3 regions of the Brevibacillus sp. FW306-2-1A-C05A genome follow, and region 3 is predicted to be linked to each of the others. Evidence: riboswitches for the same ligand, from Rfam matches in the RefSeq annotation. Region 3 holds a riboswitch; each other region holds the start of a gene.
The links. Region 3 has a riboswitch for S-adenosylmethionine ahead of AC3WJN_RS07215 (pyridoxal phosphate-dependent aminotransferase). Riboswitches for the same ligand answer to the same signal wherever they lie in the genome.
Positions count from the first base shown of each region.

Region 1: another riboswitch for S-adenosylmethionine. It lies ahead of metK (methionine adenosyltransferase); the one in region 3 lies ahead of AC3WJN_RS07215 (pyridoxal phosphate-dependent aminotransferase).
Region 2: another riboswitch for S-adenosylmethionine. It lies ahead of AC3WJN_RS21195 (sugar ABC transporter substrate-binding protein); the one in region 3 lies ahead of AC3WJN_RS07215 (pyridoxal phosphate-dependent aminotransferase).

Region 1 is NZ_JBYSWV010000062.1:10,165-17,066, reverse strand. It holds gene AC3WJN_RS23515 (glycosyl transferase family 2) at 1-32, opposite strand, end outside; gene AC3WJN_RS23510 (response regulator) at 100-807, opposite strand; gene AC3WJN_RS23505 (sensor histidine kinase) at 842-1,984, opposite strand; gene AC3WJN_RS23500 (polysaccharide deacetylase family protein) at 1,981-2,997, opposite strand; gene metK (methionine adenosyltransferase) at 3,143-4,354, opposite strand; SAM riboswitch class I at 4,487-4,587, opposite strand; gene AC3WJN_RS23490 (S8 family peptidase) at 4,792-6,902, opposite strand, start outside.
Region 2 is NZ_JBYSWV010000046.1:25,332-32,233, forward strand. It holds gene AC3WJN_RS21185 (GNAT family N-acetyltransferase) at 1-600, shown strand, start outside; gene AC3WJN_RS21190 (ATP-binding protein) at 604-1,860, opposite strand; SAM riboswitch class I at 2,063-2,183, shown strand; gene AC3WJN_RS21195 (sugar ABC transporter substrate-binding protein) at 2,301-3,323, shown strand; gene AC3WJN_RS21200 (sugar ABC transporter ATP-binding protein) at 3,401-4,891, shown strand; gene AC3WJN_RS21205 (ABC transporter permease) at 4,893-5,891, shown strand; gene AC3WJN_RS21210 (alpha/beta fold hydrolase) at 6,878-6,902, shown strand, end outside.
Region 3 is NZ_JBYSWV010000006.1:114,332-121,233, forward strand. It holds gene moaC (cyclic pyranopterin monophosphate synthase MoaC) at 1-197, shown strand, start outside; gene AC3WJN_RS07210 (MFS transporter) at 201-1,496, shown strand; SAM riboswitch class I at 1,593-1,707, shown strand; gene AC3WJN_RS07215 (pyridoxal phosphate-dependent aminotransferase) at 1,796-2,977, shown strand; gene AC3WJN_RS07220 (hypothetical protein) at 3,321-3,791, shown strand; gene AC3WJN_RS07225 (LysR family transcriptional regulator substrate-binding protein) at 3,830-4,324, opposite strand; partial or broken gene AC3WJN_RS07230 (LysR substrate-binding domain-containing protein) at 4,266-4,445, opposite strand; partial or broken gene AC3WJN_RS07235 (LysR family transcriptional regulator) at 4,624-4,746, opposite strand; gene AC3WJN_RS07240 (hypothetical protein) at 4,902-5,120, shown strand; partial or broken gene AC3WJN_RS07245 (ABC transporter ATP-binding protein) at 5,093-5,634, shown strand; gene AC3WJN_RS07250 (hypothetical protein) at 5,649-6,017, shown strand; gene AC3WJN_RS07255 (aminotransferase-like domain-containing protein) at 6,162-6,902, shown strand, end outside.

The DNA of each region.
Region 1 (6,902 bases), on a different contig from region 3:
AGCCATACAACCAGTTCTTCCATCACGGTCATACCCCCTCCTATACAAAGGTATGCCGAATGGCTTGAACAGGGTGCCAACCGGGCGCGCAGCCTCGCCTTACAGCTTCACCCAGCCGTTTTTGATCGAAATGACAACCGCCTGTGTGCGGTCCTGGACATTCAGCTTTTGCAAAATGCTGCTGACGTGGTTTTTCACTGTCTTTTCGCTGATGAACAAAAATTCTCCGATAGCCCGGTTGCTTTTTCCTTCCGCCATCAACTGCAGCACTTCCCGCTCGCGGCGGGTCAGCGATTCGATCACTTTTGGATCGATCGTTTGCGATTCATCAACAGAGAAGCTGCGCTCTGCCGTACCCTCATTTTCGCTCAGGCGACGGAATTCCTCGATCAGCTTGCCCGTCACCTTCGGGTGTATGTAAGCGCCGCCGCTGGCTACCACGCGTACGGCATCCACCAGATCGCTGGTGCCCATCTCTTTCAGCAGGTAGCCGGACGCGCCGGAACGCAGCGTGCGATATACATAGCCCTCGTCGTCGTGGATCGAGAGCATGATAACTCGCGTGGAGGGACTCACGGAAATGACATTTTCCGCAGCAGAGACGCCATTGATGTTCGGCATGTTGATATCCATCAGCAGAACGTCTGGTTTGTGCTCCTCCGCAAGCAGAGCAGCCTCTCCGCCGTCCGCCCCTTCGCCGACGACCTTGAAGTCCTCTTCCATTTCCAAAATACGCTTAACGCCCTCGCGGAACAATTGGTGGTCGTCCACAATCACGATGCGGAGCTCTTGCTGTCTTTTATCCATGTTTCATCCCCCTGTGTACATAATCTGTATCGGTTCATATTTTTAACGGTATTTGGAAAATTACCTTTGTTCCTTCGCCAGGAGTTGATTGCAGATCCACACTGCCTTCCAGCAGTTGCACGCGCTCACGCATTCCCAAAAGCCCAAAGGAGTTGCCGTTTGCCATGCGCTTTTCCAGATCGAATCCGACTCCATCGTCTTTGACGACGAGACTTAGCGACTCCTGCAGAAACTCCAGCTTCACTTGTACCGAAGAAGCTCCAGCGTGCTTTTCCACGTTGTTCAAGCATTCTTGAACGAGGCGGAAAATCGCAGCTTTGACAGAGCTGCGCAGCGGTGGCTCCACACCAAATACTACCAGATCAATGGAAGCACGGATACGTTCTTCGCACGTCTGGATATATTTTTGCAGAGTGGGCACCAGTCCGAGGTCATCAAGAGCCATTGGGCGAAGGTCAAAAATAATCCGTCTTACGTCAGCCAGGCTCAGGCGAACCATTTCCTTCAGCTCGTGAAGCTCCATTTGCGCTTCCAGAATGCGCTCGTTTTTCAGCATCCGCTCCACGATTTCAGAGCGCAGCACGACGTTTGCCATCGATTGGGCCGGTCCGTCGTGAATCTCGCGTGCGACACGCTTGCGCTCCTCTTCCTGGGCCTGGATGATCTTCAGCCCCATCAATTGAGTCTGTTTGGCCGATTCCAGCGCTTCTCCGATCTTGCTCAGGTCGCCAGTCAAGTAGCCGAGCACGACACTCATCTGGGAAACGAGCTTCTCGGCGCGGTCGATCGTTTCCTCCAGCGTTCGCAACTGTCGCTCCAGGTCGTTGCGACGGCGCTTCAGGTTGTTTTCCCGCTCGCGGTAGATGGACAGCTCCACCTGTATCCGGCTCGCTTCCTCGTAGGCGATGCGAATGTCGTCTTCCGTGTACATGTGGAAGTTGCGGCTTACCTGAACGAGCCTGTTGCGCGACTTTCGATAGGCCAGCTCCAGCGCATCGACCTTTTGGATGACCTTCGAGATTTCCTGCCGAAGCTCGTGCAAGTCAAACTTCAACGAGTTGCCTTGCTGTCTGGCACTTTCGGCTATATCAAAAATTTGGGTTTTACTCGTTTCCACAGTTTCAATGGTTCTCTTAATCACCCCATCCAGCACGCTGATGTCGATCACTTTGTTCATGATTGCTCTCCTTCGAACTCTTTTTTCGCTTTCGTGAACAACTGATGGAGTTTGACCTCATCTACATCTCGCAGGCCCACATCATTTCGTGGAATGGCGAACGGATCTACTCCCCTTTTGACAAAACCGGGTGTAGAAGTAAAGACATATCCGTAGCCTGCCTGTCGCGCTGTCTCCAGTACGATGGGATTCGTGTAGCCAAAAGGCAATGAAATCGTTTTTATCTCCCGGCCCATCCATTTGTTCAAGCCTGCACGAGACATACTGAAATCAACGTAGAGCCGATCCCTGTATTCTTTCTCATTTTCTAGTCGTTGTAAATCCTGCAAATAGACGGGAGCCGTCTCTGGCCCCATCTCTCCCCATTCATTCCGCGCTTCCTCTTCGTGCAGGCTGTACGTATGCGAACCGATATCAGCCAGCCCAGAGTGAAGCATTTCCATGACTTGTTGACGCGTAAGTGGCGTCGTCATGTTCTCCCGTTTTCGATCGGCTACATCTCGCAAGCGCCCTGCGATCACGAAGTTCACTGACGGGTAGCCGTATGTACGTAAGGTGGGAAAAGCCTTCGTGTAATAACTCTCATAGCCGTCGTCAAAGGTAATCAGGACAGCATTTTCGGTCGGCAAGCTCCCTGTATCCACAAAATGCAAAAACTCATCCAACGAGATCGGCTGCAAGTCGTTTTCGTGCAAAAACGACATATGTTTTGCAAATTGCTCAGGCGAAATGACGTAGCGCTGGCCTGATGCATCCGTGACATGGTGATACGTCAGGACGACTACCTGATTGTTATACCACTTTTTCGGCTTTACCGTTGCTTTTTCGTTCTGCGTGACGTTTGGCTCAGCAATTTCTGCCTCGCTTATGCTTATAGACGTATCTACTTGGGGAAAAGGTTGCACTTTTTGCGCATTCTTTTTTGATTGGTAAAATTCACCAATCCCCATTGCAGACATAACCAGTAATAAAGAAATAACAAATACGGTCAGGAAGAGCCTTTTGTTCGGCAAAGAAACCCCTCCTCTACTTCCTCACTAGGAGATTCGACACAGTCCTACATTTTCCCTTCGCTTAAAGCCCACCAATAACTGGAAAATTTTTCCCCGTAATAAAAAAAGAGCCCAGTAGCTTTACCAGGCTCTTTCTTTGTCGTTCTTATTTTGCCAGTTGCGCAGCTTCTTGCTTCAGAACTTCTGCTTTGTCTGTTTGCTCCCAAGGAACATTCAGGTCATTGCGTCCAAAGTGGCCATAAGCCGCTGTTTGTTTGTAGATAGGGCGACGCAGGTCGAGCTGCTTGATGATGCCAGCCGGACGCAGGTCGAAGTGTTTGCGCACCAGTTTCACCAGATCTTCTTCGGAAACGGTTCCTGTACCAAAAGTATCAACAGCGATGGATACAGGCTGCGCTACACCGATTGCGTAAGCCACTTGCACTTCGCATTTGTCAGCCAGGCCAGCAGCCACAATGTTTTTCGCTACGTAACGAGCAGCGTAAGCGCCGGAGCGGTCTACTTTTGTCGGATCTTTACCGGAGAACGCGCCGCCGCCGTGACGAGCGTAGCCACCGTAAGTGTCTACGATGATTTTGCGGCCAGTCAGACCAGCGTCCCCTTGAGGTCCGCCGATTACGAAGCGGCCAGTCGGGTTGATGAAGTATTTGGTGTCAGCGTCCAGCAGCTCAGCCGGAACAACTGGTTTGATAACTTGTTCGATGAGGTCTTGCTTGATTTGCTCCAAGGTAGTCTCAGGAGCGTGTTGAGTCGAAATCACGATGGTGTCGATGCGAACTGGCTTGTCTCCATCGTACTCAACCGTTACTTGCGTTTTGCCGTCAGGACGCAGGTAGGCGAGTGTGCCGTTTTTGCGAACTTCAGTCAAGCGGCGAGCCAGCTTGTGAGACATGCTGATCGGCAGCGGCATCAGCTCAGGTGTTTCGTTGCAAGCAAAGCCGAACATCAGACCTTGGTCACCTGCACCGATCGCTTCGATCTCAGCGTCGGTCATTTTGCCTTCGCGCGCTTCCAAAGCCTGGTCTACGCCGAGAGCGATGTCAGCGGATTGCTCGCCGATCGCAGTGATTACGCCGCAAGTGTCAGCGTCAAAGCCGAACTTCGCACGATCATAACCGATCTCACGGATCGTTTCGCGCACCAGCTTTTGGATGTCCACGTACGTGTTGGTGGTGATTTCACCGGCTACGAGAACCAGCCCGGTAGTTACGGAAGTTTCGCAAGCTACGCGAGCGTTTGGATCCTTGGCCAAAATGGCGTCCAGGATGGAGTCGGAAATTTGGTCACAAATTTTATCCGGATGTCCTTCGGTTACAGACTCAGATGTGAACAGACGACGACCTTTTTGCAAAGCCATGAGAAAATACCTCCTTTGACCTCATACAAATAGTTTGGTAGCCGAGTCAGGATTTTATCGACGTAAACGCAAATAAAAAACCTTTTCCATCTTTTGGAGGAAAAGGTTTGAGCGCTTTTAGCTTCCTTCATCCTCTTATCGGCCAGAACAGATTTCCGTCCTGCTGGTTAGCACCGCTCCAGACGGTTGCCGGGCTTCATAGGGCCAGTCCCTCCGCCTGCTCTGGATAAGAGTATCCATTACGGATTATAGAATAATTGTTTTTTGAGGTGGTGTCAATAGACTTTTGCCAGAGCACCTCTTTGGCCGAAATCGCCCTGTACAAAACGCTGTTGGAATCGCCTGCGGGAAGCGTCTGAGGTGATCGAAGCCGCGTTTTCACAAGGACGATATAGCCATGCCATGCGTCTGTCGAACGCAAAGCGGAAAATTTTTTCTTACACTTGATACGATTTGGCGATTAATACAACAACCTCGGCCCGCGTAGCGCTGCCCTGTGGCTTGAAGAGCGAACCGTATCCGTTTAGCCAGTTTCTTGCCGTCAAAGCGCCGATCGCCGGTGCTGCCCAATGGCCGGCCGGAACATCGCGATAGCTCGGTGCGCTGCTGCTGTTCAGAGCCACGCCCTTCGCCCTGGCGATCATCGCGGCCATTTCCGCCCGCGAAACAGCTTGGTCAGGCTTGATCTGACTGTTTGGATACCCCTTCAAGACTCCGAGCTGATAAGCCACTCCAAGGGTGTTGTACGCCCAGTGCTTTTTTGGCAAATCAGAAAACACTTCCCGTCCGGAATACGCGCTGGCTACCTTCGAGCCGGTCGCGCGCATCGCCTGCAGCAGCATTGTGGCAAACTGCGCACGAGTTACTGCCTCGTTAGGCTTGAACGTCGCATCGCCGAAGCCTTGGACAATTCTTTTGGAGCTCAGCCTGGCGATCTCTGTGCGCGCCCAATGGTCGGAAATATCCCGATACCCCGAAACGAGGGGCTGCTGCGTGACTGTCAATTTGTACGCATCGTACTTGAACGGAATGCCGCTGTTCAGGCGCACGTAATACTTGCCTTTTGGCAACCGCAGGCTGAAAATCTCGCTGCCCCGATCGGACAGCTCAGCCACTTCGTTTGTCGAAGCTAGCGCGTAGTTCATGTTTTTCTCGCTGTAAAGAGCGATGCGAAAACCGCTGGATACCGGAATAAACGGGGCTCGAATCGTGACGTACGAGTCTGTATTGAGCGTAAATTGAAACCAGTCTGCATCCGAAGCCGTCGGAATCGTTCCGGTCATGACCCCTCCAGCGGCTAGCGGCGACGCCCTGCTGTACGTATCATTCGGCTCGTTCAAATCTTTTTTCAGCGGGGTGAACCCGAGATCCAGGCGATATTCGCCGTTCACCGCATTTTGCTGATACTCGCTGACCCGAATGTAGTATTTTCCCGGGGAGACTTCCTTGCTCGCACGCTCGGACGGATTATCGCGGTCGACGTTGTCGTAGAGCGGGTCCCAAACCGTATTTTTTCCGGTTTCCTGCTTTCCTATGGCAAGCACCAGGTCCACCCGCTTGTTGTCGGGAGTCACCGTCACATCCATATGCCCGTATTCGCGGACGTAGTAGGAGAACCAGTCCTGGTCGCCCTCCTGGTGGAAGTTGCCTGTGACGCTGATCTGGTTGCCTACCAGCGGCCTTGCCGTCGCCATCGTATCGTTTGGCTCATTGCGGTCCGGGTTGATCGTGAACTTGCTCGTCAGCACGTAGGCAAACGAGTTGACGCCGCCGTTTCGCATCAGCTTGATGTTCATCCTGCCCGCTTTTGCCGGGACGGTAACGGTATCCCCGTTTCCAAAATACTGCGTAATCGGCGTTCGGTTTTCCGGGTAAAAGGTAGCCGCCATGGCGGAGGATACCCCGGAGTTAATCGTCGCCGTAAAGCTGACTTTTCCGTCATACGGCACATCCATTTTAAACCAGTCTACCGTGTCGTTTGGCCCCAGGTTGCCGCGTATTTGCTGTTCGATAGGGAATGCTTTGGCTCGCTGCAAAGAGTTGTTCGGCTCCAAAAAGTCGCCGGAGAGCGCGCTGCGCACTGCCTTGTTCACGTCCAGCAATCCGTAGCCTGTTTGCCGGTCCCAGCCGCTCTCGCCGAGGTCTGTAGCCGTCTGGTAAAGCATTTGCCTCACATCCAGCGCCGTCAGCTTTGGATAGCGGGCCAAAATCAGGGCCGCCGCTCCCGCTACTTGAGGCGCTGCCGCTGACGTACCGGAAAACGATCCGTACTTTCCGCCCAGCTTCGTCGTATATACGTTAAGCCCCGGCGCCACAATGTTTAACTCAGGCCCCGTATTCGATTGATAAATCGCCTGGTTTTTCCCATTCACGGCCCCAACCGCAACGACTGTCGGGTAGGCAGCCGGATAGGCGACGCGGCTTGCTTCGTTTCCGCTGGCAGCGACGAGGACGGCTCCGCTTCTCTCCGCACGGTCAATGGCCTCTTTCAAGGAGCGGGAATAGGACAGGCTGCTGAACGACATCAGGATAACTTTGGCTCCCCTGT
Region 2 (6,902 bases), on a different contig from region 3:
GCCGTTTTGGTCTACAACAGAGGGTTTTCCGGCTATTTTTTCGACCAGTCCAAAACGCCGGACACGCTTATCTGGAAAATGGGGAAGGAGGAACTTTCGCCCGCGCATTCGCTGGTTGCGTTTGTAAATGGCGAGCCGGCCGGAATCGTGCTGAACGGGATATGGAACAGAGGCGGGCGAAAAATCGGCTGGAACGGAGGGACAGGGGTGGCGCCGAAGCACAGGCGCAGCGGAGTCGGGCAGGCTTTGATCGAAGCGACGTTGCAGATTTACCGCGAGCAGGGCGTGGAGCTTGCGGCGCTGGTCGCCATTCGCGAGAACGTGCAGGCGGTCGACTACGCGCTGTACAGGCGGATTTTTGATGAACAGGGAAGGCAAACGACTGCCTTGCTGTTTCAGTGTGAAGCCAGTCCCGGACGAGCAGACCGGGAGGCGATTGTCGCAAGCGCGCTGGCCCATGTGTTTGCTCCGCTGGACCAGGAGCTTCATCGCCTCACCGTCAATTTGCCCGTCGCAAATGAGACAACCACCCGAATTTTGCAAAGTGCGGGCTTTTCCACGCTGGCCGAGCAGGTTTTCATGACCAGGCCACTCGCCTAGCTGCTACTGCGGCTGATGGTACGGAAACGTAATCGTGAACTTGGTGCCGACCTTCGGCTTGCTCGACACGCTCACAGAACCGCCAAACGTGTGAATGACGTGATAGGAATAAGTCAGGCCGAGTCCGGTCCCGCTCGTTTTGGTAGAAAAATAGATCGTGCCAAGTCGTCTGATCTGGCCCTCGTCCATCCCGATGCCGTTGTCCTTGATGACGAGCAGGGCGTTGTTTTTTTCGATGAACAACGACAGGGAGACTTTCCCTTTGGCCGTCTCCGCGCATGCCTCGATGGCGTTTTTGATAAAGTTGACCAGCACCTGCTTGAACTCGTCGGGATTGGCCATGATCGTGACGGGCTTTTCATAAGCTTGCAGCTCCAACTCGACGTTGTTCATGTTGGCAAACGGCAGCATGACCTCGCGGACGACATGGAGCTGCTCGCATACGTCGATCAGCTCGGTGCGCTCCTTGAGCGGCTTGGACAGCGCCAGGTACTCCGTCAAAATCGCTTCCGTGCGCTGAATCTCGTCCATGCTGATGCGAATGTACTGATCGGTTTTCGCAATGTTTCCCGGGTCCTCCTGGATCAGGCGCAAAAATCCTTTGACGGCCGTGAGCGGGTTTCGCACCTCGTGCGCCAGTGAAGCGGCGACGTGGCTCATCGTCTCGATTTTTTCGTTTTGGGCATGGCGAATGAACAATTCCTTGTCTGATACGCATTTGCTAAATAACGACATCAACAGCCAGATGCCGACAAAATTTTGAACGGGAATCACAAGCACATGATAGGGAAGCTGATGGGATACATAGGTGGGAAAATTGAAATAGGTCAACCCCAAATCTATCAGGGAAAAAAGCGCACCCGTCAAAAGAGTAAACAGTGTTTTCCGATAACTGGCTTTGTAGCGTTGATATATCAGGAGGGAGATTGCAAACGTGGCGGCCATTACGAGCATGGCGACCCAGGTGCCTTCGCCGCCCAGATAAAAGCGGTACAGCGCTGATTCGATCAGCACGATCAAGGCGATTCGTACTCCGCCGTAGATCAGAGCGAAAAAGACGATGACGTGCCTGATGTCGAAAATGATTCCTTCGTTGACGCTCGAAGCGAAGGTCATCGCCAGAAACATGCAGACAGAGCTGGTTACGAGAATAAAGCAACGGCTATAGTTACGCATCCGGTCGCGGTAATAGATGTTGAACAAAACAAACGGTGTCAAGGCAAAAAACATTTGCAAGATTAGTTCTTTTAGTAGACTCATTAGACATCCCCATCGCAAATTTGCATGGCTTTTGCTTCAATCTACAAGGTTTCGACAAGACCTTACATAATTCCTCCAAAATTTGGACATCGAGTTGGGATTATTTTGGAGGACAAAAGCTTCAAAAACCCAGTTGACAGATGGGTAAAACAAGGATTATAGTCTGTATATATTAATACAAACGTTGCGAAAATAAAAACTACTCTTATCCAGAGAAGGCTGAGGGAATGGCCCTATGATGCCCGGCAACCTAGCTGGCAAGATCACCGTCTTGCGAGCCAAGGTGCTAACTCCAACAGGTAGCGATACCTGACAGATAAGAGGCGCGAATCTTGTCGATCAAGCCTCTTTCATCTGTTGAAAGAGGCTTTTCCTATTGGAAGGTCGTCGCCTCCTCAGCTTGAAGCTCAGCAGGAAGAAAGAAAAAGGGGGATTTTTCGATGAAAAAGAAACTGGGTCTTGTCACATCAATCGTACTGGCTGCGTCGCTGGCCTTGACCGCTTGCGGCGGGGGAGCGGACACCCAAAATCAGGCGGGAAGCGGCGCTTCCGGCGGCGAGAAGGCGAAGCGCATTGCCTTGATTATGCGCCAAAACGTCGGCACGTTTTCTGCCCAATACATTAACGGCGTGAAGCAGGAAGTCGAGAAAAACGGCGGCGAGCTGACCGTATTCAACGCAGATACCGATTTGTCGAAAATGGCCTCCAACCTCGATGCTGCGGTGAACCAAAATTTTGACGGCATCCTGATTGACCACGGTACGGCGGAAGCGCTGCAGCAAGGCACGCAAAAAGCGGTCGACAAAAAGATCCCGGTTGTGCTGTTCGACACCGATATCAAGCTGCCGGGCGTCCCTGTCGTCGAGCAAGATGACAACAAGCTGGCCGAGTTGAGCCTGGAAAAGCTGGCTGCCGATACGGGCGGCAAAGGCAACATCGTGAAAATTTGGGTAGCGGGCTTTGCGCCGATGGAAAAGCGCCAGGTAACGTATGAAGCATTCCTGAAAAAATACCCGGATATCAAGGAAATCGCCGCGTTTGGCTCGGCAACGAACAACACCGCGCTGGATACGCAAGCGCAGATGGAAGCGATTTTGAAAAAGTATCCGAACAAAGGCGACATTACAGCCGTATGGGCATCGTGGGATGAATTTGCCAAAGGGGCAACCCGTGCGATCCAGCAAGCAGGACGCACCGAGATCAAGGTGTACGGCATCGACCTGAGCGACGAAGACTTGCAACTGATCCAGGAGCCAAACTCTCCTTGGGTCGCGACAGCAGCGGTAGATCCGTCGAATATCGGACGCATTCATGCGCAGACCGTTTTCCAAAAAATGAAAGGCGAGCAAGTGCCAGACAGCGTGAAGCTGAATCCGGTGCTGGTCAAACAGGAAGACTTGCCAAAGGATAAAAAAGTAACGATGGGCGATCTGTCCCAATACGTACAAGAGTGGGGCAAGTAAGCAAATAGAGCTGGTTGGTTTGGCTATTCCCGTTGCTTTTGTCAACGGGAATCTTGTTTATTTAGGGGGGGCGAAAAGTGTCCAGCTTGCAGATGAAAGGGATTGTGAAGCAGTTTTCCGGCGTGCCTGCGTTGCGCTCCGTCGATTTTGAAGTCAAGGCTGGCGAGGTGCACGCGCTGCTCGGAGCGAACGGAGCGGGAAAAAGCACGCTGATGAAAATTCTTACAGGCGCGTATCAGGCGGATGGCGGCAGCATCGCGATTGACGGCAAGGACGTCTCGATCCAATCGCCGCAGGATGCGAAAGCGTTGGGCATCCAGTGCGTCTACCAGGAAGTCGATACGGCGCTGATCCCGTATTTGAGCGTGACGGAAAACATTTTGCTCGACCAGATCGTGTCCAAAAGCAGCAAGGGACTCATGAACTGGCAAGGGCTGCACAAGGAAGCGGAGAGCATTTTGCAAAGCTTCGGCTTTTCCATCCCTGTGCGCATGCTCGTCGAGGAATGTACGCTGTCCGAAAAGCAACTGATCTTGATTGCCCGCGCGACCGTGCAAAAAGCGAAGTACGTCATTTTTGACGAACCGACAGCCCCGTTGAGCACGAAGGAGAGCGAGCGGCTGTTTCTCATTATCGACCAGTTGAAAAAAGCAGGCGTCGGGATCATCTACATTTCCCATCGGCTGCCGGAAATTTTCGAAATCTGCGACCGGATCACGGTCATGCGCGACGGTCAACTGATTGCCACGAGCGAGACGGCCGCTACTACGATGGATGAAGTCATCGGGAACATGCTGGGCAAAAGCTTCGAGGAAGAGTTCCCGAAGGTGGAGCTGCCGATTGGCGAAGTGATCCTGGAAGCGGCCGGAGTGGCTGGCGGCAAGGTGCGCGGTGCGGATGTAAGCGTTCGCGAGGGCGAGATCGTAGGCGTCGTAGGACTTGTCGGGGCAGGGAAGACGGAGTTGGCCCGGCTGCTGTTCGGAGCGGATGCGGCCGAAGCTGGCGAGATCAGGCTGAAAGGCAAGGCGGTACGCCTGCGCTCGCCAAAGGAAGCCGTGGATGCAGGGATCGTCCTCGTCCCGGAGGAGCGGCGAAAAGAAGGCATTTTTGTTGAGGAATCCGTAAAAAACAACTTGTCTGTCTCGACTTTGTGGAAATGGTCGCGCCTCGGGTTTGTCCGCAGGGGAGTCGAGGCGGGGCAAGCGCGGGAGCTGGTGCAGCGGCTGGGTGTGAAGACAGCGGACATCGGCCAGCTCGTCGGCCACCTCAGCGGGGGGAACCAGCAAAAGGTCGCAATCGGCAAATGGCTCGATACGGATGCGCAAATTTTCATGTTTGACGAACCGACCAAAGGCGTGGACATCGGCGCGAAAAGCGATATTTACCGCCTGATCGGAAAGCTGGCGGAGCAGCGCAAGGGCGTTTTGTACTTTTCCTGCGAGTTTGCGGAGGTGCTGGGCATCGCGGACCGGATTCTGGTCATGTTCGAAGGGAAAATCGTCCGGGAGCTGAGCCGGGCGGAAGCGACGCAGGAGCGGATTATGTATTATGCAAGCGGAGGTGAGTAACGTGGAAGGTAAAAAATTCAGCCTGTTTGATTTTATTTACAAATACGGAACGGTTGCGGTTATTGTTATCGTTATGCTGTTATTCAGTTTGACCAACCCGTATTTTTTTACGTATGACAACATTACGGACATTTTGCGCTCGATCTCGATCGTGACGTTTGTCGCCATCGGCGTTACGTTTTCCTTGATTGTCGGGGGCTTTGACCTGTCTGTCGGTTCGACGGTGTCGCTGACTACCGTCGTCTCGGCCTCGATGATGGTCTGGTACGAGCAGGGCGTGTTCGCCACACTGGTCGTTCCGATTGCGCTCAGCCTGATCGTCGGGCTGGTCAACGCGTTTCTGGTCGTCAAAATCCGGATTCCCGACCTGCTGGCGACGCTCGCGATGCTCTACATCGTCAACGGGCTGCACATGACGTATTCCAAAGGCTACTCGATCTACGCCAACATGCCGATGGAAGACGGTTCGATGGCTCCGGGGAAATTCCAGGAGTGGTTTTTGTGGCTTGGCCAAGGCAAAATTTTCTCGCTGCCTGTGCCAGTTATCCTGACCTTTTTGCTGGTCGCGGTCACGCACATCTACCTGACCTACACCAGACAAGGACGGATGCTGTACATGACGGGCGGCAATCTGGAAGCCGCGCGCTTGTCAGGCATTCCGGTCAATCGCTACCGCACGCTCGCCTACGTGTTATCCGCGCTGTTTGCCGGCTTGGGCGGGATGCTCTTGGCGGCGCGGATCGGGACAGGCCAGGTGAGCAGCGGCGGCTCGATGCTGATGGATGCAGTGGCAGCGGCGTTTGTCGGCTTCTCTGTATTCGGCGCGGGCAAGCCGAATGTGTTCGGGACGTTCGTCGGCGCAATCCTGATCGGGGTGCTGCTCAACGGCATGACGATGCTCAACCTGCCGTACTACGCCTACGATATTATCAAAGGGACGGTATTGGCGCTGGCGTTGGCTGTGACGTATTACCAGCTTCGGCGGAAAAGAAAAGCGTAGAGGTGTTTGCGCTTGCGTTCGCGCGTGCAAGGCAGGTCGTCAGGGAGAAGCTGGCGGCCTGTTTTTGTTGGGCAGAAGAAGAGTGGGTACGATTCTTATCAGTGTACGTGCAGCATGGCGAGGCTGCGAAGGCGAGGAAAGCAAGAGTTGTGCCTTTTTGGGACGGAGGTTTTTTTTCGATTGCTTGGCGACTTGGTGCAGTCAAGGTAGTTTAGGTTAGTTTAGGCGAGAATGTGGTTTTTATTGCGAGCCGTGGGATCAAGGCGGACTGGCTGCTTGGAAAACGGTTGATCGTCGCGGTAGTGGTGAGAGGAAACAGGAGAAAGCGCTACAGGTACTTGGGCCTCTAGCGGGGGAGCGGAGGCTGGGTAGGAGTCCCAAAGGCCTTCGCTGCTTTCTCCTGTTTCCTCTACGAGCTGTTTCTGTCGTTCGGGGGTGATTTTGGGTTGTAGATCAGGAAGCAAAGTGCTTAAGACAAGGAAGCGGTTTTTCTAAAAGCATGCATGTTGTATCGTCAGGGAGGCTAGCATTAATAGCTCTCAAGAAAGACGACAATCCCACCGCAAGCTTTCTTTTTTGTAGTGTCTTTTTCCCCGGAGCCGGGCAGTGATACCCCCAGCAGGGAGCCCAAGAAGTTACAGCGATTTCGTCTCTTTTCTCGCCACACCAAAAGCGCCGATAAAGGAGCTTTAAAAACCCAACCAACCCCACAGCATCATGTTCGGCTCATCACGCCACTACACTGCAAACAATTTTTTATAGTTCCAATCCTTTTTGTAACAGATAAGAATGGATAAGACTCTTATCAAAGCATAAGTGCAGCAACATAACGAGACTTCGAACGAAACGATAGAGCAAGACTGATGCCCGCTAGGTCCGTGAAGGCTTCGCCATTGGCTCGGCGCAGCCAAGTTTTCTCATGCAAGAAAATGGTAATAGTTTCACACAGAACATCCCTCCGCTATAATACCTCTGGGGGGATATAAGTGATTCATTATAAGACGTACATAC
Region 3 (6,902 bases):
CGCTTGCCCTGGAAGCATGTGTGCGGACGACGGGAAAAACGGGCGTGGAAATGGAAGCTTTGACGGCTGTCAGTGTCGCAGCTCTTACGGTGTACGATATGTGCAAGGCGATGGACAAAGGCATGGTAATCGGTCCGACTTGCTTGGTGAGCAAAACAGGCGGGAAAAGCGGCGATTTTCGTCGGGGAGAGAACTAAACCATGAAACAGAAATGGCAATCCTATCCGAGCAGCATTCGTCTTCTGGCGATTGCTGCGATCATTTTTTCTACCGGAATGGCTTGTATTTGGCCGCTTGTCACCATCTATATCCACGATTATTTAGGGAAGCCGCTGACCGTAGCGGGCTTTTTGCTGTTATTGAACCAGGGGGCTTTTTTGATCGGCAGCATCGCAGGTGGCATGCTGTTCGACCGTTGGGGGAAAATGCGCACGATCGTTTTTGCCTCAATCGGCGTCATTCTGATTTCCGTCGGGCTTGGCGTCACGCATGACTTTACGCTGTACACGATCTTGTTGTTGCTGAACGGGCTGTTTTACGGCACGCTCTCTCCGGTGATGAATGCACTCGCTGTCGTGCTGTGGCCGGAAGGCGGGCGCAAAGGGATCAACATGATCTACGTCGCGCTCAACGCCGGGGTGGCGGCTGGCTCTGCCCTCGGCGGCTTGCTGGCGAGCATTTCGTTTGCCTGGACGTTTTTTGGCAACGCGATCTCGCAAGTCATCGTGCTCGTCATGTTCGTGCTCATTTTGCCTCGGCAGCTCAAGGCAGTTGCAGAGCGGGGCTATCGGGCGGAGCAAGCCAATACCGCAGGCACTCCCGCCGCTGCTGTCCAAAGCGCTGCCAAGCCGAAGCCAGTTGAGGCGCTTTCGCCGCTACAGCAACTGCCGACGAAAAAAGTGGCGTGGGGCGCCCTACTGCTCTTGTGCAGCGGGCTGTTAATCAGTTGGATTGTCTACGTCCAGTGGACGACGGTGTTGTCGACCTACATGCAATCGTTGGGCATTTCCTTGCGTCAGTACAGCTTGCTCTGGACGATCAACGGCGGCCTGATTTTGTTCGGCCAGCCGCTGATCGCCTGGGTCATTGGCCGCTTCGCCCGCACGCTGCGAGCGCAGATGCTGCTCGGCTCCTACGTGTTCGTGCTGTCGATGCTGATTTTGTCGCAGACGACCTCCTACGCCGGCTTTGTCGCCGGGATGTTCATCATGACGCTTGGAGAAATGCTCGTCTGGCCGGCCGTGCCTGCCGTGGCAGCAGAGTTTACGCCACAGGGGCGAGAAGGCTTCATCCAAGGGCTGATCTCCGGCACAGGCTCTGCGGGACGCATGCTCGGCCCATTGCTCGGAGCGGTCATTTTCCAGCATTTTCAGGCACAAGGACTTTTGTACATCATGGCGGGGCTGGCGCTAATGTCTGTCGCGTTTTTCGCCCTGCACAGCTCGTTTCAAGGTCGCACCCGAAAAGTGCCAGCCGCGACCGTAGAAAAGATGTAGCCAGGAAAAATTCGCGGGCCTCGCGAAGCGTCTTGACACGTTCGGAGCCCGCAATGTAGTATGAAGAAGATTAAAAACAGTATATTCCGTGTGATTTACTTATGAAGAGAGGCGGAGGGACTGGCCCTATGAAGCCCGGCAGCGGATCTGCGCGCTTGCGCGTTGCAGATGCTGTGCCAATTCCAGCAGGATAATTCCTGACAGATAAGGACGTGACCAAGCTGATCTCCCCCTTTTTCTGTACGGAAAGAGGGGGTTTTTGCTGTACATTGGCCTAAAAAGAAAGGAACTGAAGACAGATGCGCATCCAACCTTCCGACATGATTGATCGGCTCCCGACCCAGTTTTTTGCGACATTGGTGGCAAAAGTAAACAAAGTCATCGCTTGTGGGCATGACGTCATTAATCTGGGCCAAGGAAACCCGGACCTGCCTACGCCGCCGCACATTGTGGAAGAGCTGAAGGCACAGGCAGAAAATCCGCTGCATCACAAATACCCGCCATTTTCCGGCCGACTGGAGCTGAAGCAGGCAGTCGCGCACTGGTACAAGCAACAATTTGACGTGGACCTCGACCCGGAGGAAGAGGTGGCGATCCTGTTCGGAAGCAAAACCGGCCTCGTGGAAATTTGCCAGGTGCTGATGAACGCAGGCGATGTGGCACTCGTACCGGACCCTGGCTACCCGGATTACTGGTCCGGCGTAGCGGTCGTAAACGGCCGGATGTCGATGATGCCGCTGACGGCCGAAAATCAGTTTTTGCCTGACTACAGCAAAATCCCGCAAGCCGATTTGGACCGCGCCAAGCTGATGTTTTTGAACTATCCGAATAACCCGACAGCGGTGAACGCCCCGTTTGAATTTTACGAGGAAACCGTCCAGTTTGCGCGCAAGCACGAGATCGTCGTCTGCCACGACTTCGCGTACGGCGCGATCAGCTACGACGGCAAAAAGCCTGTCAGCTTCATGCAGGTGCCGGGGGCAAAAGAGGTGGGCGTGGAGTTTTACACGTTGTCCAAAACGTACAATATGGCCGGCTGGCGCGTAGGCGCGATGGTCGGCAATCGCGAGCTGGTAAGGCTCATCAATCTGATTCAGGACCATTACTTCGTCAGCCTGTTTGGAGCGGTCCAAATGGCCGCAGCCAAAGCGATGACAGACTCGCAGCAGTGCGTCCGCGATCTGGTAGCCGTCTACGAAGGCCGCCGCAATGCGCTGTTCTCCAATCTGCACCGCATCGGCTGGCAGGCCCCGCCATCGCAAGGCTCGTTTTTCGCCTGGCTCCCCGTCCCGGCTGGCTTTACTTCGGTGGAGTTCTCGGATTTGCTGCTGGAAAAAGCACATGTAGTCGTCGCACCAGGCGTCGGCTTCGGCCCAAGCGGCGAAGGCTACGTTCGCGCCGCCCTGCTGTCGGACGAACAACGCCTGGCCGAAGCGGTTCAGCGGATCGAACAGTTGGGGCTTTTTGCGAAAACGAAGTAAGTAGGAGAGCGGGTGACCACACTTCCTGGGGGTGGGGAGTGTGGTTTTGTTTTTGGGGGCTGCGTTGCGTGAGACTGCCGGGGGTGCGTTGGTCGGTTGCTCGCGTATCTCAGGATCATCCATGTTTCCCCATGTTGACCTGCGCTTGTCTGCGTTGCCCCCTTGCCCGCGCCGTCCACTGCCCACGCTTTATCACCTGCTTGTCAATCCATTACCAGTCGAACCCCCCTCCCGCACCATAAGACGTGCAGTAGTAATAAAAATCATTCTCATCGTTGACAGATAATGATTTTCATTATACGATGTTAATGATAATTGATCTCATCAGGAGCGGGAGGGTACTATGCGCTATCAGATTAACGGTTACACTGACATGTACACGGTGATCGCCAACGAGCGGAAGATCGGTGGAGCCATTGAAGCAGCTCAAGTTCGACTGCGCACAGGAGAGGTTTTCACCAATGTGGTTCTCACTCGTTTGGAAATGTCAGGTGCGCATTTTTGCTCGATCGGCTTCGTGACAGAAGAAGGCAAGCGGCTGATTGTGCATGTGGACGACATCAGCATGATCGCAGACGCGCGCCACGTCAATGTATGTGAGCTTGCCAATGAATGCATGCGGGCTGAAAAGTGCGCAGAGCGCCTGAAACGCCTGAAGCGTCTCTGTGAACTGAACGAAGGAAGCTGTACGCCTACCTTCCAGGAAGAAGCGCTGCTTTTGGCAGAAGACATCGGGCTGGAGGAAGCGCGTTCTTATGTGGATTTGTCCTTCCTGCCGCAAGTGGAAAAAAAGCGGGTTGTCCGCATCGCGTAGAGTGTTCCCATCGAATTACATATTCGCCCCTTTCCCTTTTACAGCGGAGAGGGGCTTTTTGCGTCTGGTAGGCGGCGGTGCTGCAAAAAACGGATGAAGCTGGTCACCGGATAAGGCAAGAGGTCATCCTGACGATAGACGAGGCAAATATGTCTGCGGTTGACGTAGCCAGGCAGCTCGCGAATGACCAGCTCGCCCGTTTCGCCTTCGCGCACGACGCTGCGATAGGGGAGGATGCTGACGCCCATATTGTGCTTCGTCGCTTCCTTGATCGTCTCGATCGCCCCAAGCTCCATGCGCACTTGCCAGCGCAACTGGTTTTCCTGGGCCCAGCGTTCGGCCAGCTCGCGGGAGGTGGAGCCGGCTTCGTGGATGAGGAACGGCTCGGATTGCAAATCGGCCAGTTCGATTGTCTTTTTTTTGCGCCAGCGGATTTTGCGGAGAGAGAACCAGACGCAGCTCGTCCGCCAGCAGCGGAATGACGTGCAAGCCTTCCTGGGGCTGCATGGACAGCGAAACAATAGCCAGATCAATTTCGAAGTCGCGCAGCAGCTCCATGAGCGGCCGCGCTTTTTTTACGGTCAAAATCGGCAGGACATGCGGGTACTCCGCCTGGAATGCGGCGAGATAAGGGGGGGAGAAAGTAGGTGGCAGGCGTGTAGCTCGCCCCGATTTTCAGCGTGCCTCTGCCGCCGTGACGAAACTCCTCCATGATCTGCCCGGCTTCTGTCAGCAAGGTGGACACTCTTCTGGCATACGGCAACAAAGCATTCCCCGCTTCGGTCAGCCGAAAATGCCGCGGCTGCTTGTAGAACAGCTCCACACCGAGGGCGGTTTCCAGCTTTTTAAGGTGAAAGCTGACGGTTGGCTGCTTGATCCCCAGCGCCTCGGCAGCTTCCGTCAACGACTTGCACTGGGCGGCTACAGCGAACACACGCAATTGCTGAATATTCACCGGATCGCTCCCTTCCGCCCTCAGTATAGATATTCTCTATGGATCTATCAATAAACATAGACTCTATTTAACACAAGCTTAGCATCCGGTTTACTTTCCCCTCACACAAATCGCGTACAGTTGTCGGTAGGAAATGAAATGGGAGGGAAATCGGAATGACCAGGAAAAATCGGCAACAAAAATGGACAGTAGCATCGCTGCTCGTCTCCACTACCTTGCTTTTTGCGGGATGCGGACAAGGCACTTCCCCATCGACGGCGACTTACGCAGCGGCTTCGACCTTGGTGGGCGGCGGTTTCGTTGTGCTGCTCATCGTCATCGTCGAGCTGTTGTTTCAGCCGAAAAAATGGAAAGCAGGGAGAGAACAAGCTTGAAGCCGATTTTGGAAGTGCGAGGCGTACAAAAATCGTTTGGCAGCTATGCCGCTTTGCGCGGAATCAACCTGGCCGTGCGCAGCGGAGAAATCATCAGCGTCCTGGGACCATCCGGCTGCGGGAAATCTACGCTCTTGCAAGTAATCGCCGGACTGACCCGGCAGATGCCGGAGAGGTGCTGCTGAGAGGGGAACAGGTGGCGTCGCCCTCGCGGCTGGTCCCCCCGGAAAAGCGCAATCTCAACATGGTGTTTCAGGATTACGCCCTGTGGCCGCACATGAGCGTCTACGCCAATATCGCGTACGGACTCCAGCGCAAAAAAATGAAAGCAGATTTGATTCAGGCCAAAATCGCCGAACTGGTCAAGCTGTTGCGCCTGGAAGGGCTGGAGCAACGCTTGCCGCCGCAGCTTTCAGGCGGTCAGCAGCAGCAGCGCTGCGCGGAAATCTGGAGCAATGGCTGCTCGATCAGCATGAAAAGGAAGAGCAAACGGCTGGCGAAAAATCATGGCTGAAGTTTGCCGCCGGATTGCCGCACTACATCGAGCACGGGCCGTACTTGTTCGTACACGCGGGTATCCGCCCGGGAATTGCGCTCGCTTCCCAGCAGCCTTACGATCTGCTCGCGATCAGGGAAGAGTTTTGGCACAGTGCGGCGCAGTTCGAGCGAGTGATTGTATTCGGGCACACGCCCACACATCGGATGGGAGCCGCACCGGGGGAAATCTGGATACGGCCAGACCGAATCGGCATTGATACCGGAGCGAAGCACGGACTTCGTTTGACGCTGGTGGATTTGACCTGTCGCAAGAGCTATTCTTGCTCGACCAAAGAAAAAGGGACGTACACGGATTTTCGCATGGCGGCATGGGGTAAAAATGAAGGTTGCGAAAACTAGGGAGCAGCGCTGATGCAAGCAGCAGCTTCGATCGAACAATCGCTCGACATAGTCAAAACCTATCTGCTCATAGCTAGCGGGGATTGGACTTTGCCTGGCGTCAGTGATAAAACAAGAATAAGCAAAATCAAGGGGGAACGGAACATGGAGTACTCATTTTCAAAATCAGTTGACGCATTATCCTCCTCGGCTGTCCGGGAAATCTTGAAGCTGACCCAAGGCAATCAAGTGCTCTCGCTCGCAGGTGGACTGCCAGCCGAGGATTCTTTTCCTATCGCAGCTATGCGCGAAGCTTTCAATCGGGCATTCGATCTGGGGGCCAAATCTTTGCAGTACGGTTTGACTGACGGATACATTCCGCTTCGCGAGTGGGTTGCCTCACGGATGAAGCAAAAACATATGAACGTAGGCCTGGACAATATGCTGCTGACCACCGGCTCCCAGCAGGCCGTCGACTTACTGTGTCGAGTCTATTTGGACGAAGGCGACGTCGTGCTGGTAGAAAATCCAACGTATCTGGCTGCGGTCCAATTGTTCCAATTTCGGGGGATTCGCACCATTCCGGTGCAAGGGGACGCAGAAGGGATGGATCTGGACGATCTCGCGCAAAAAATCGCCCAGTATCGCCCGAAAATGGTCTATGTCATTCCGACTTTTGCGAATCCGACCGGGAAAGTATGGAGCCTGGAACGTCGCCAAGGCTTGCTCGCCCAGTGCAAAGCGAACGACATTCTCATTCTGGAGGACGATCCGTATGGCGAAATCCAGTTTGACGGAGAAGCTCCGTACCGTTCCATTTTCTCGCTCGATGAGCACCCGACAGATTCCTGTGTCGTGTACACGAGCACGTTTTCCAAAATCGTCGCGCCTGGTCTGCGGACCGGC